One region of the Kitasatospora sp. NPDC088351 genome, then DNA from elsewhere that is predicted to be linked to it. Evidence: predicted binding sites of a transcription regulator. Region 1 holds the regulator's gene; the other holds the start of a gene.

Region 1 (4,923 bases):
CTCCCGGTGGCGTATATCCGTTTCGCGAACAGGATATACGCGTTCGCGAACGCGGTACGGCTTGTCGTCAGTCCGGCAGCGTCACGAAGTCGATCAGTTCCTCGACCCGGCCGAGGAGTTCGGGCTCCAGATCCTTGAAGGAGTCCACCGAGGCGAGGATGCGCTTCCAGGCGGCGGGGGTGTCCGCCGGCCAGCCGAGGCGGCGGCAGACGCCCTCCTTCCACACCTCGCCGCGGGGGACGCCGGGCCAGCCGGGGATGCCGACGCTCGCGGGCTTCACGGCCTGCCAGATGTCGATGTAGGGGTGGCCGACGACCAGGACGGCGTCGCCGGTGACCCGGGCGGCGATGCGGTGCTCCTTGGTGCCGGGGAGCAGGTGGTCCACCAGGACGCCGAGGCGGCGGCCGGGGCCGGGGGCGAAGTCGGCGACGATGGCGGGCAGGTCGTCGACGCCCTCCAGGTACTCGACGACCACGCCCTCGATCCGCAGGTCGTCGCCCCAGACCCGCTCGACCAGCTCGGCGTCGTGCCGGCCCTCGACGTAGATGCGCGACTCGCGGGCCACCCGGGCCCGGGCGCCGGGGACGGCGATCGAGCCGGAGGCGGTGCGGCCGGGGGCCCGGGACGGCGCGGGCGCGGCCGCCGGGGGGCGGACCAGGGTGACCGGCCGGCCCTCCAGCAGGAAGCCGCGCGGCACCAGCGGGAAGACCCGGTGCTTGCCGAAGCGGTCCTCCAGGGTGACGGTGAAGCCCTCCGCGGTCTTCTCGCACCGCACCACCGCTCCGCAGAAGCCGGTCGCCGCCTCCTCCACCACCAGGTCCCGCTCGGCGGACACCTCCGGGGCGGGCTGCTGCCGCTTCCACGGCGGGGTCAGGTCGGGTCCGTACTGGTGGCTGCGCATGGAAGGTGACTATAGGGAAATCCGGCGGAGGGCCGGCGGGAGGTCAGAGCCCCGGCGCGCCCCAGACCGGGAACCAGCGGGTGAGGTCCTTCTCCAGCCGCAGGTCGTTCCCGAGCATGGCGTTGACCTGCAGTTCCAGGGGGCTGTTCCGCTTCTCCCCGCCGCCCGGCATCGGCGCGAACGGGTAGAAGGTGCCGCGCTTGTACAGGTAGACCAGCGCCAGCGACTGCCCCCGCTCGTCGCGGAAGGCCACCAGCGAGCAGAGCAGCTGCGGTCCGAAGCCGTTCGCCTCCAGCTCGCTGTTGACCGCGTGCAGGTCGTTGACCAGCTCCGGCAGCTCCTCCGGGGTGTGCCGGGCGAGCAGCCAGGAGTAGCCGTACCCGTCCTTGGAGGCCTCCACCGGGACGCCGCCGCGCTCGGTGTCGGCGTCCAGCAGCGCCCGCACCTGCCGTTCGACCTCGCCGAACGCCCCGCCCTCGACGGCCGCGAAGCAGACCGAGCCGAGACCGGTCGGCCGGAAGCCGGTCGCCGCCTCCAGGGTCAGTGCCGCCGAGGGGACCCCGAACAGCTGGTCGAGGTCGGGCTTGACGGGCTTGGTGCGCCCGAACAGGGCGTCCAGGAATCCCACGGCGGTCCTTTCCCGAGGTGGTTCAGCGGCCCAGCTGGGCCGAGATCTTCGCCAGCTGCTCCAGTCGCTGCTCCAGCGACGGGTGGGTGGAGAACAGCTGCGAGGCGGTCTCCCGGGCGCTCAGCGCCGGGGCGAAGTAGAAGGCGTTGTACGGCTGTGCCTGGCGCAGGTCCTTGGACGGGATCGCGGCGATCTGGCCGGTCACCTTGGTCAGCGCCGACGCGAGCGCGCTGGGCCGGCCGGTGAGCTGGGCGGCGGCGCGGTCGGCGGCCAGCTCCCGGTAGCGGGAGAGCAGCCGGGTGAGCAGGAAGCTGATCGCGTACACCACGATCGACACCAGCGGGATGATCAGCGCGGCGATGGCGGCGTTGGAGTCGTTGTTGTTGCGGCCCCCGCCCATGAACCCGCCGTACATCGCGATCCGGGTCATCGCCCCGGCCAGCACCCCGAGGAACCCGGCGATGGTCATCACCGCCACGTCCCGGTGCGCCACGTGCGAGAGCTCGTGCGCCAGCACGCCCTCCAGCTCCTCCGGCTCCAGCCGCCGCAGCAGCCCGGTGGTCACGCAGACCACGGCGTTCTGCGGGTTGCGGCCGGTGGCGAACGCGTTCGGCATGTCGTTGTCGGCGACCGCCACCCGCGGCTTGGGCATGTCGGCCAGCGCGCAGAGCCGGTCGATGGTGCCGTGCAGCTGCGGATACTGTTCCGGGCTCACCCGGTGGGCGCCCATCGCCCGTTCGGTGATCTTGTCGCTGAACCAGAACTGGGCCACGAAGAGACCGCCCGAGATCAGCACGATCAGTGGCCAGGCCCCGCGCAGCAGCACGATCAGCAGGCCGGTGAATCCGACGTACAGCAGCCCGATCACGAACATCGTCGCGACCATGCGGCCGGTCAGGCCGCGGTCGGGTGCGAAGCGCGTGTGCTGGCCCGAGCTCGACATCGCTGCTCCTCCGTTAGCCGTTCGCTTTCGATGCTGCCACCCGGACGGGCCCTCGGCATCACCCGCGCGCCGGATATTGCGCGCAGGATCACTCGGGCCGGGCCGTTCCTGCCGTCGGACCCGGGCCTTACACTGGCAGGTACGGTTCTGGCACTCGGCTGTTCAGAGTGCCAAAGCCGGGGCCTCCCAGAACGGCCCGCAACATGCCAGAACGGACACATGTCACTACGGACAACGTGCGAAGACGGAGGTGCGTGCCCCATGGCCGGTGAGGTCCGTCAGCTGGACGACCGCAAGCTCGCGGTGCTTCGCGCCATCGTCCAGGACTACGTGGGAACCGAGGAGCCGGTCGGCTCCAAGGCCCTGGTGGAGCGGCACAGCCTCGGCGTGTCCCCGGCCACCGTCCGCAACGACATGGCCGCGCTGGAGGAGGACGGCTACATCCACCAGCCGCACACCAGCGCCGGGCGGATCCCCACCGACAAGGGCTACCGGCTCTTCGTCGACCGGCTCGCCGAGGTCAAGCCGATGAGCGCGCCCGAGCGGCGGGCGATCCGGCACTTCCTGGACGGCGCGGTCGACCTGGACGACGTGGTCGCCCGGACGGTCCGGCTGCTCGCCCAGCTCACCCGGCAGGTCGCGGTGGTCCAGTACCCCTCGCTCTCCCGGTCGACCGTCCGGCACATCGAGCTGGTCGCGCTGGCCCCGGTCAAGGTGATGCTGGTCCTGATCACCAACACCGGCCGGGTCGAGCAGCGGATGATGGACTGCCCGGGCCCGGTCGGCGAGACCCTCCTCGCGGATCTGCGGGCGCGGATCAACGCGCACGCGGTCGGGCAGCGGCTGCCCGAGGTGCCGGGGCTGCTGGAGGAGTTGCCGGCCGGTTTCGAGGCGGCCGACCGGCCGGCCGTCGTCACCGTCCTGGCGACGCTCTTCGAGGCGCTCGCCGAACAGAACGAGGAACGGATCATGCTGGCCGGCACGGCCAACCTGACCCGTTTCGGCCACGACTTCCCGCTCACCATCCAGCCGGTGCTGGAAGCGCTGGAGGAGCAGGTCGTCCTGCTCCGCCTCCTGGGTGAGACCGGCGACGCGGGGATGACGGTCCGGATCGGCCGGGAGAACGCCTACGAGGGGCTCAATTCCACCTCGGTCGTCTCCGTCGGTTACGGTTCGGGCGACGAGAGCGTGGCCAAACTGGGTGTGATCGGTCCGACCCGGATGGACTATCCGGGCACAATGGGGGCGGTGCGGGCGGTGGCACGGTACGTGGGCCAGATCCTGGCCGAGTCGTAGGAACAGCCACCATCAGACCGATGGTGGTACCCAGTCGCAAGCACTACTACAGGCGGAACAAGCGGAGCATTTGGTGGCCACGGACTACTACGCGGTACTCGGCGTCCGACGGGATGCGGGGCAGGACGAGATCAAGAAGGCGTTCCGGCGCCTGGCGCGCGAACTGCACCCGGACGTCAACCCGGACCCGAAGACGCAGGAGCGGTTCAAGGAGATCAACGCCGCCTACGAGGTGCTCTCCGACCCGCAGAAGCGTCAGGTCTACGACCTCGGCGGGGACCCTCTCTCGCCCAACGGCGGCGGAGGCGCGGGCGGCTTCGGCGCGGGCGCGGCCGGTTTCGGCTTCTCCGACATCATGGACGCCTTCTTCGGCGCCGCGGCCGGTCAGCGCGGCCCGCGCTCGCGGACCAGGCGCGGCCAGGACGCCATGATCCGGCTGGAGATCACCCTGGAGGAGGCCGCCTTCGGCACCACCAAGGAACTCCAGGTCGACACGGCCGTCACCTGCACCACCTGCAGCGGGGAGGGCGCCGCGCCCGGCACCTCCGCGCAGACCTGTGACATGTGCCGCGGCAAGGGCGAGGTCTCCCAGGTCACCCGGTCCTTCCTGGGCCAGGTCATGACCTCCCGCCCCTGCCCGCAGTGCCAGGGCTTCGGCACCGTCGTGCCGACCCCGTGCCCGGAGTGCGCGGGCGACGGCCGGGTCCGCGCCCGGCGCACCCTGACGGTCAAGATCCCGGCCGGTGTCGACAACGGCACCCGCATCCAGCTGGCCGGCGAGGGCGAGGTCGGCCCCGGTGGCGGCCCCGCCGGCGACCTGTACGTCGAGATCGCCGAGACCACCCACACGGTGTTCCAGCGCCGCGGGGACGACCTGCACTGCACGGTCACCATCCCGATGACGGCCGCCGCGCTCGGCACCCAGGTGCCGCTGCAGACGCTGGACGGCCTGGAGGAGCTCGACATCCGGCCCGGCACCCAGTCCGGCCAGTCGATCCCGCTGCACGGCCGGGGCATCACCCACCTGCGCGGTGGCGGCCGGGGCGACCTGATAGTGCATGTCGAGGTGCAGACGCCCACCAAGCTCGACGCCGAGCAGGAGGACCTGCTCCGCCGCCTCGCCGTGCTGCGCGGCGAGGAGCGGCCGTCCGGCCA
Region 2 (8,441 bases), on a different contig from region 1:
ACCCGGCCGCTGCTGGACGCGCTGCGGGCGCGCGGGGTGCGGGTGCTGCTGCCGGTGCTGCTGGCCGACAACGACCTGGACTGGGCGGAGTACGAGGGGGCGGAGGCGCTCGCGCCGGCCGGGCGCGGGCTGGTGGAGCCGGTCGGCGCCCGGCTCGGCCCGGAGGCCGTCACCGGGGCGTCGCTGGTGCTGCTGCCCGGCCTGGCGGTGGACCGCCGGGGGCTGCGGCTGGGCCGGGGCGGCGGCTCGTACGACCGGGTGCTGGCCCGGCTGGGCCGTGCGGGGGCCCGGCCGCTGCTGGCCGTGCTGCTGTACGAGCACGAGCTGCTGGAGCGGGTGCCGGCCGAACCGCACGATCTGCCGGTGGACGTCGCGCTCACTCCGGCCGGGCCGCACCGGCTGGCGCGGTAGCGGGCGGGTGCCGGGCGAACGGGTGGCCGGGCGGCCGGGTGCCCGGCGGGCCGGAAACGACGGCGGCCCCGCCCGGGGTGGGCGGGGCCGCCGTGGCGGGGCGGGGTCAGCCGGTGGTGAGCACCAGCTTGTTCTTGGTCGCCTTCTCGACCGCGTCCGGCGAGTAGGCCCAGGTCAGCAGCTTGCCCTTGAGCCAGAGGTCGGTCTGGTCGTTGTAGTTGGGGTGGAAGGCGTGCCCGGAGGCGCCGCCGACGTTGACCCACCGCGAGGCGTCGAGGTCGCTCAGGTCGACGACCATCCGCATCGAGGGGATCCAGTCCACCTCGTACCCGGCGGCCGCGTTCCAGCCGGCCGCGTCGACCGCCGCCGAGCCGCCGGAGAGGCGGTACGGGCCGCGGTTGAGCAGCCGGTGGACCGCCCCGGAGGCGAGCGAGGAGTCGTCGGTGCCCAGGGTCTGCTCGCGCAGCGTCAGCTTGTGCAGGCGGCCCCAGCTCCAGGTGGAGACGTCCTTGCTGAGCAGCGCGGTGAGGTCCTGGCGGGCGTTCTTCATCGCCTCGGCGAGCAGGTGGTCGAGGCCCTTCTGCTCGTGGTGCTGCGAGTCGATGTACGTCCACCAGCTGCTGTCGGGCTTCTCCAGCTGCTGGCGCACCACCTCGGTCCAGCGGTCGCCGCCGTCCGGCTGGGCCTTGCCCGGGTCGCGGGTGCCGCACTCGGTGACGATGGGGGCGCTGGTGCCGGTGTCGGGCTTGGTCGGATCCGCCTGCTGACGCACCAGCAGACAGTTGCCCTTGGCCCGCAGGTCGGCCGGGAACTTCTGGCCGAAGGAGAGGCTGAGCAGCTGGCGCCAGACGCCGTTGTAGTAGGCGGCGGCCGCCGAGTCGGCGTCCTGGTGGTAGTTCCAGTCCTTCAGCAGGTCCTGCGCCTCACGCACGTACGGGTCGTCGATCGGCACCTTGAGCAGCAGCGGGACCAGCGTCTTGGCCAGGATGCTGGTGTTGTCGAGCTGCATCTCCTGCATGTCGTCCGGGGAGATCTTGCCGTTGTTCTTGAGCTTGGACTCGATCTGGTCGGTGATCTCCTTGGCCCGGGTGCCGTACTCCCAGTCCTTGGTCAGCAGGTACTTGTACGACGGATCGACCACGGCCTGGTTGGCGGTGACGATGTAGCCGGACGACGGGTTGATGCTGTACGGCAGGGCGCTGAAGGGGACCGAGCCCTTCCACTGGTAGGCCGAGTCCCAGCCGGGCGCCGGGTTGCTGCCGTCGCCCTTGCCGCGGATCGGGATGTTGCCCGGGGCCTGGTAGCCGATGTCCTTGGAGTCGGCGAAGATCAGGTTCTGGGCGGGGACGGCGAAGTCCTTGGCCGCGGCCCGGAACTCCTCCCAGTTCTTGGCGCGGTCCAGCTCGAAGACGGCGTCCATGGTCTTGCCGGGGCTGAGCGCCGTCCACTGCAGGGCGACGCCGTAGCCGCTGGTGGAGCGGTCCGGGGCGGCGCTGCCGTTCGGGGCGTACTTGCCGACGTTCTGCTGCTCGGTGCTCTGGTCGGAGATCAGCGGGGCACCGGTCTGGGTGGTGCGGACGGTGATGGTGCGGTCCTCGCCGCCGGCCACCTTGATGGTCTCCTTGCGCAGCTCGAACTTCACGTCCTTGCCGTCGACCTGGTAGGTGTCCGGGCCGGTGACCTTCTCCAGGAAGAGGTCGGTGACGTCGGCGCCGAGGTTGGTGAAGCCCCAGGCGATGTCCTTGTTGTGGCCGATCACCACGCCCGGCATGCCGGCGAAGGTGAAGCCCGAGACGTCGTACTGGCAGGTCGGCGAGACGGTGCGGCAGTGCAGGCCCATCTGGTACCAGACCGAGGGCAGGCCGGGGCCGAGGTGCGGGTCGTTGGCCAGCAGCGGCTTTCCGGTGGTGGTGTGGGTACCGGCGACCACCCAGGAGTTGGAGCCGATGCCCTGGCCCTGACGGCCGAGCATCTGCGGCATCGCGTCTATCCGGTCGGTGACGTCCTTGAGCATCGCCTTGGTGGCGGCCGCGCCCTGGGCGGTGGTCCCGGCACCGGCCTGGCTGGAGCCGTCGGCCGGGCGGTAGCTGTCGCCGACGACGGTGCCGGTCTTCACGATCGTGCCGTTGCGGGCGTACGGGTACTCCGGGTACAGCTCGGCGATCTTCTCCGGACTGAAGTCCTGGGCGAGCAGCGAGCGGTCGATCTCCTCCTGGAGGTTCCCGGAGAGGTTCCAGGCCATCGCCTTGAGCCAGGCGACCGAGTCGACGGGCGTCCACTGCTCGGGCTTGTAGCCGCTGTTGACGACGCCGAGCAGGGTGTACTCCAGCGAGGCGCTCTGGCCGCCGGGATGCTCGGCGAGCCAGGCGTTGACGCCGTCCGCGTACGCCTGGAGGTTCTTCTTGGTGTCCGCCGAGAGCTGGGTGTCGTACTCCTTCTGCGCCACCTGGCGCCAGCCCATGGTGCGGATGAAGGAGTCGGTCTCGACCTGGCCGTCGCCGAACATCTCGGAGAGCCGGCCGGCGGTGATGTGCCGTCGGACGTCCATCTCCCAGAACCGGTCCTGGGCCTGCACATAGCCCTGGGCGCGGAAGAGGTCCGCGGAGGTGTCGGCGTAGAGCTGCGGGATGCCGTTGGCGTCCCGCTTGACGTCGACCGGCGCGCTCAGGCCCGCCACCTTGACGCTGCCGTCGACCTCCGGGAAGGACGCGCGGACCGCGGCCACCCCCCGGTAGCCGCCGTAGCCGGCGCCGGCCACCAGCAGCATTACCAGCACGATCACGATCAGACGGGCGCGCCGGAACTTCTTCGAGCGGGGCATCTGGGTCCTTGCGGTCCTCGACTGGGGGGCGGGCGGGCGTGTCCAGGGCACTCGGCCATGGCAGGGCACCACATTAGGCCGAGTCGGCTGGCGGGCGTGCACGGGGGACGCTCACCGTGGGATCGGAGGAGGTCAACTGGGAAGCCCCGGACGCCCGATGAAGGCCTGTGTGAGAAGCGAAACTAAAGATATGGCAAAATGTTAGACTGAGTAACGATCCGCAAGGGGAGCATCGACCCTTGCCGGTCGGCTCCCCCTTCGGCCTCACCGCCGTCAGACACCCCGCCCGCCCCCAGCCCGCTCGAGGTGCCCCTGCGTGAATGTCGACCACCTGAACCAGCTGCTCCTCGAGTTCTCCGTGATCCTGCTGGTCGCGGTGGTTGCCGTGCGCATCTCGACCCGATCAGGGCTACCAAGCCTGCTGATCTATCTCGGGATCGGCGTCGCCCTCGGCCAGAACGGCCTCGGCGTCTCCTTCAACAACGCCGCACTGACCCAGGTGCTCGGCTACGCCGCCCTGGTGGTGATCCTGGCCGAGGGCGGTCTCAAGACGAGCTGGCGCGAGGTCAAACCGGTGATGCCGGCGGCCACCGTGCTCGCCACCGTCGGCGTCGGGGTGAGCGTCTTCGTCACCGCCGCGGGCGCGCACTGGCTGGTCGGCCTGGACTGGCGCACCTCCATGCTGCTCGGCGCGATCGTCTCCTCCACCGACGCCGCCGCCGTCTTCTCGGTCCTGCGGATGGTGCCGCTGCCCCACCGGCTGACCGGCCTGCTGGAGGCCGAGTCGGGCTTCAACGACGCGCCCGTGGTCATCCTGGTCGTCGCCTTCGCCACCACCGGCGAGCTGGACTCCTGGTACGTCCTGATCGGCACGATCGCCGCCGAGCTGGCGATCGGCGCGGCGGTCGGCCTCGCGATCGGCAAGCTCGGCGCGTACGGCATCAAGCACGTCGCCCTGCCCTCCTCCGGCCTCTACCCCATCGCCGTCATGGCACTGACCGTGCTCGCCTACGCCGGCGGTGCCCTGCTGCACGGCTCCGGCTTCCTCGCCGTCTACATAAGCGCCGTGATCCTCGGCAACGCCAAACTGCCGCACGGCCCGGCCGTCCGCGGCTTCGCCGACGGCCTGGCGTGGATCGGCCAGATCGGCATGTTCGTGCTGCTCGGCCTGCTCTGCACCCCCGGGACGATGGGCTCCGCCGTGGTGCCCGCGCTGGTGATAGGCACCGTGCTGGTCTTCCTGGCCCGGCCGCTGTCGGTGATGCTCACGCTGACCCCGTTCCGGCTGCCCGGCCGCGAGCAGGCGCTGCTGAGCTGGGCCGGACTGCGCGGGGCGGTGCCCATCGTGCTGGCCACCATCCCGATGGTGGCGGGCACGCCCAGGGCCCAGGACGTGTTCAACATCGTCTTCATCCTGGTCGTGGTCTTCACCCTGCTCCAGGGCCCGACCCTGCCCTGGGTCGCCAAGCGGCTGCGGATCTCCGAGGGCTCGATGGGCCAGGACCTGGGCATCGAGTCCGCGCCGCTGGAGAAGCTGCACGGCCACCTGCTGTCGGTGGCGCTCTCCCCCGCCTCCCGGATGTCCGGCGTGGAGATCGGCGAGCTGCGGCTGCCGGCCGGCGCGGCGGTGACCCTGGTGGTGCGCGAGGGGAACAGCTTCGTGCCCGACAAGGCAACCGTGCTGCGCGGCGGCGACGAGCTGCTGGTGGTCACCACGGACGAGGTCGGCGAGGCGGCGGAGCGGCGGCTGCGGGCCGTGGACAAGGGCGGCAAGCTCGCGGGGTGGCTGAACGGGCGGGGTGACTGAACGGGCGGGTGGCCGGCCGGGCGGTCCCGGGCGGTGGGCGCGGGGGCTTCTCCCCGCGTTCACCGCTGTTCACCGGCCCGGCACCTTCATCCGGCGGGACAGTTTTGGATCTGCCCTGTAAAGTGGGGGTCAGCGCGCTATCTACGCGCGTATACGTATGATGGTTGATACACACCCAGCATCTGCCTGATGCAGAGTTGGCGCGACCGCTCGGCGGCCGCGGCCCGGCCCTCGGCGCACCGCGCCGGCCCGGCCCGGTAACTACCCCGGTCGACGCGCGAGAGGACGACTCTCGGCGCCGTCGGGGCCGTCCCATGTCCCTTCCGCGCTACCAGGCAGCAGGAAGGACCGACCGTGACGGCCCGCCGAACGGTCGACAACACCGCGGACACCCGCGCCGCCCTGGACACCGCGGACGCCCGTACCGCCCCGGACACCGGTGCCGGCGCGCCCGCCCGGATCGGGTACGGCGCGCTGCTGCGCACGCCCGGCGTCTGGACGTTCCTGGCGCCCGCGTTCGCCGCGCGGCTCCCCTACGCGATGCTCAGCCTGGGCATCGTGCTGCTGGTCCTCGACACCCACGGCTCGTACGGCACGGCCGGCAGCGTCGCGGCGGTCTCGGCCGTCGCCCAGGCCCTCATCGGCCCGCAGACCGGCCGGCTGGCCGACCGCTACGGCCAGGCGGCCGTACTGGTCCCGACCGTGCTGGTGCACGCGCTCTCGGTCGGCGCGCTGATCGCGCTGGCGCTCGGCCACGCCCCGGTCTGGAGCCTGTTCCTCGCCGCCGCCCCGGCCGGCGCCAGCGTGCCGCAGGTCGGCGCGATGGTCCGGGCCCGCTGGGTCGCCAAGCTCTCCGCGGACGGCGCGCCCGCCGCCAAGCTGAACACCGCCTTCGCCTTCGAGTCGGTGACGGACGAGTTCACCTTCGTGATCGGTCCGGTGCTGGCCGGCGCCATCGCCACCTCGGTCAGCCCGTCCGCCGGGCTGATCGGCGAGGCCGCGCTGACCGTGGCCGGCGGGCTGGCCTTCGCCGCCCAGCGCCGCACCGCCCCGGCCCGGCACCCGCACCAGCCCGGCGTCCGTCGTGCCTCCGCGCTCGCCTCCCCGGGCGTCCGGCTGCTGGCCGGCGTGTTCCTGGGGGTCGGCTCCGTCTTCGGCGCCATGCAGGTCTCGGTGACCGCCTTCGCCGACTCGGTGGGACGGCACGGGGCCGGTGGCATCGTGTACGGGGTCTTCGCCGGCGGTTCGATGCTGGCCGGTGTGCTGTACGGTCTGGTCGCCTGGCGCAGGGCCGCGAGGCACCGGCTGCTCGCCAGTTACGCGCTGCTGGTGCTCGGCTGCTCGACGCTCTGGGCGATGCCCGACCTGGTCGCGCTGACGGCCGCCGGGCTGGTCTGCGGCCTCGCCATCGCCCCGACGCTGATCACCGGGTACACCCTGGTCGAGACGCTGGTCGCGGACGGCGCCAAGACCGAGGCCTTCACCTGGCTGACCGGTGCCATCGGCCTCGGTCTGGCGACCGGGTCCACGGTGGCCGGGCAGCTGATCGACGGGTGGGGCCCGTCGGCCGGGTTCCTGGTGACGGTGGCCGGTGCCGGGCTGGGCCTGGTGGCGCTGATCGCGTTGCGGCACCTGCTGGTCGCGCCGGGCGTGGCCGGTTCGGCGAACTCGGCGGGCACGCCGGACTCGGCGGGCGCGGTCGGTTCGGTGGACTCGGCGGGCGCGGTCGGTTCGGTGGACTCGCCGGGCGTGGAGGCGTCCGGGCGGACCGCGACGGCGCAGCTGGTGGGCGCGGTCAAGGGCTGAGCCGACCGGTCCGGGCGGTGGTCCGCGGTCGCGCCCCGGCTCATCTCACACCGGAGTCGCTGGACTGATCCAGCGGAATGCCGCATCATTGACCATCGTTAGCACTCATCAGGCGAGAGTGCCAGGAGGAAGACAAGTGCCCACGTACCAGTACCAGTGCACCGAGTGCGGCAACGGCCTGGAGGCGGTGCAGAAGTTCACCGACGAGGCACTGACCACGTGCCCCGACTGCCAGGGGCGGCTCCGCAAGGTCTTCTCGGCCGTGGGCGTGGTCTTCAAGGGCTCGGGCTTCTACCGGACCGACAGCCGTTCGTCCTCCAGCAGTTCGGTGGGCGCCGCTTCGTCGTCCCCGGCGGGGGGCCCGTCCTCGGTGTCGTCCGGCGCGTCGTCCCCGTCGACCGCCGCTTCGAACGGCTCGGCCCCCGCGGCGAGCCCGGCTCCCGCGGCGAAGTCGGCCGGCTGAGGCCGGAGCGGCTCAGGCCGGGTACCGCCGAACCTCTGGCACCCCGGCCGATCCAGGCATTCGAAAGGTCCGTTGACCCGTTTTTTGGCGGAGTCGGCGGGCCTTTCGCATTCCCGTCGCATTCCCGGAAACGGGCAGGCTCACCCGTGTGGGTGTACGAAGTTATCCACAACCCCGGGTTTTCCACAGGATCCGAAAGAGGGGTTCCGTCCGCTGTGGGCGCGGCGCAGAGTGTGGGTCACAAGAGACCGGCCCGGTTGGGGCCGGCGCCCTGCGACCACCGGTGGTGCCCGATGACGACCCCGAGCTTCACGCTCCCCCTCCCCCTCACTCTCCCGCTCTCGTCCCCGCTGCCCCGCGCCCCGCAGTCGGCTCCGGCCCGGAGATACACCGCTCCGCCGCCCGCGCCGGCCGTCCCGCCGCAGCGGGAGGTGCCCCGGTTTCCGCCGATCCGGCGCGGTGCCGGCGGGTGGCACCGGCTGTGGCACCCCGTACGGCGGCGGGGCGGGGTGCCGGTTCTGGTCCTGCTCGCCGTGGTCACCGCGCTCGCCAGTGGACCGGCGCGAGCGGCGCTCTGGCCACCGGGAGCCGCGGCCCTGCACCAAACGGGTTGCCAATTGGGAAAGGAGGAAGATCACCCGTAACCGGACAACGACTTCGTCGTTCACGCGACATGAAAGGCTTCAAGGAATTCCTGCTGCGTGGAAATGTCGTCGACCTCGCCGTCGCCGTTGTCATCGGTGCGGCTTTCACCAACATCGTCAACGCCTTCGTCAAGGGCGTAATCAATCCGATCGTCGGTGTTTTCGGAGCCAAGGATCTGGCGTCCTACAGTTCCTGCCTCAAGGGTCCCTGTGCGGTCAGCGCGACCGGCGAGGTCACCTCCGGCGTCTTCATCCTGTGGGGCTCCGTGCTCAGCGCGGCCCTGCAGTTCCTGATCACCGCGGCCGTCGTCTACTTCTGCCTGATCCTGCCCATGACCAGGTTCGCCGCCAAGCGCAAGAGCCTCGCCGAGACGCAGATCGAAGCCGAGGCCAAGGAGGTCGTCCTGCTCACCGAGATCCGCGACGCGCTGGTCACGCGGGAGCGCTGACCGCCCCCGCCGACGGCGGACCCGTCGACCCCTTCAGTCC

Evidence for each region. Region 1 encodes HrcA, which represses chaperone genes, less so after heat shock. Its sites were predicted from a motif close to TTNGCACTCNGNNNNNCNGAGTGCNAA; they were not measured.
Region 2: the regulator HrcA is predicted to act here: its motif matches at 6,944-6,970, upstream of AB0P06_RS11545 (FmdB family zinc ribbon protein).

The regions. Positions count from the first base shown of each region.
Region 1 is NZ_JBFBIL010000015.1:180-5,102, reverse strand. Features, by position in the region: gene AB0P06_RS13940 (DUF3097 domain-containing protein) at 68-901, opposite strand; gene AB0P06_RS13935 (hypothetical protein) at 945-1,529, opposite strand; gene htpX (zinc metalloprotease HtpX) at 1,552-2,472, opposite strand; gene hrcA (heat-inducible transcriptional repressor HrcA) at 2,734-3,768, shown strand; gene dnaJ (molecular chaperone DnaJ) at 3,842-4,923, shown strand, end outside.
Region 2 is NZ_JBFBIL010000011.1:71,282-79,722, reverse strand. Features, by position in the region: gene AB0P06_RS11565 (5-formyltetrahydrofolate cyclo-ligase) at 1-411, shown strand, start outside; gene AB0P06_RS11560 (penicillin acylase family protein) at 518-3,232, opposite strand; gene AB0P06_RS11555 (potassium/proton antiporter) at 3,549-5,039, shown strand; gene AB0P06_RS11550 (MFS transporter) at 5,442-6,845, shown strand; gene AB0P06_RS11545 (FmdB family zinc ribbon protein) at 6,982-7,308, shown strand; gene mscL (large conductance mechanosensitive channel protein MscL) at 7,982-8,401, shown strand; gene AB0P06_RS11535 (hypothetical protein) at 8,435-8,441, opposite strand, start outside.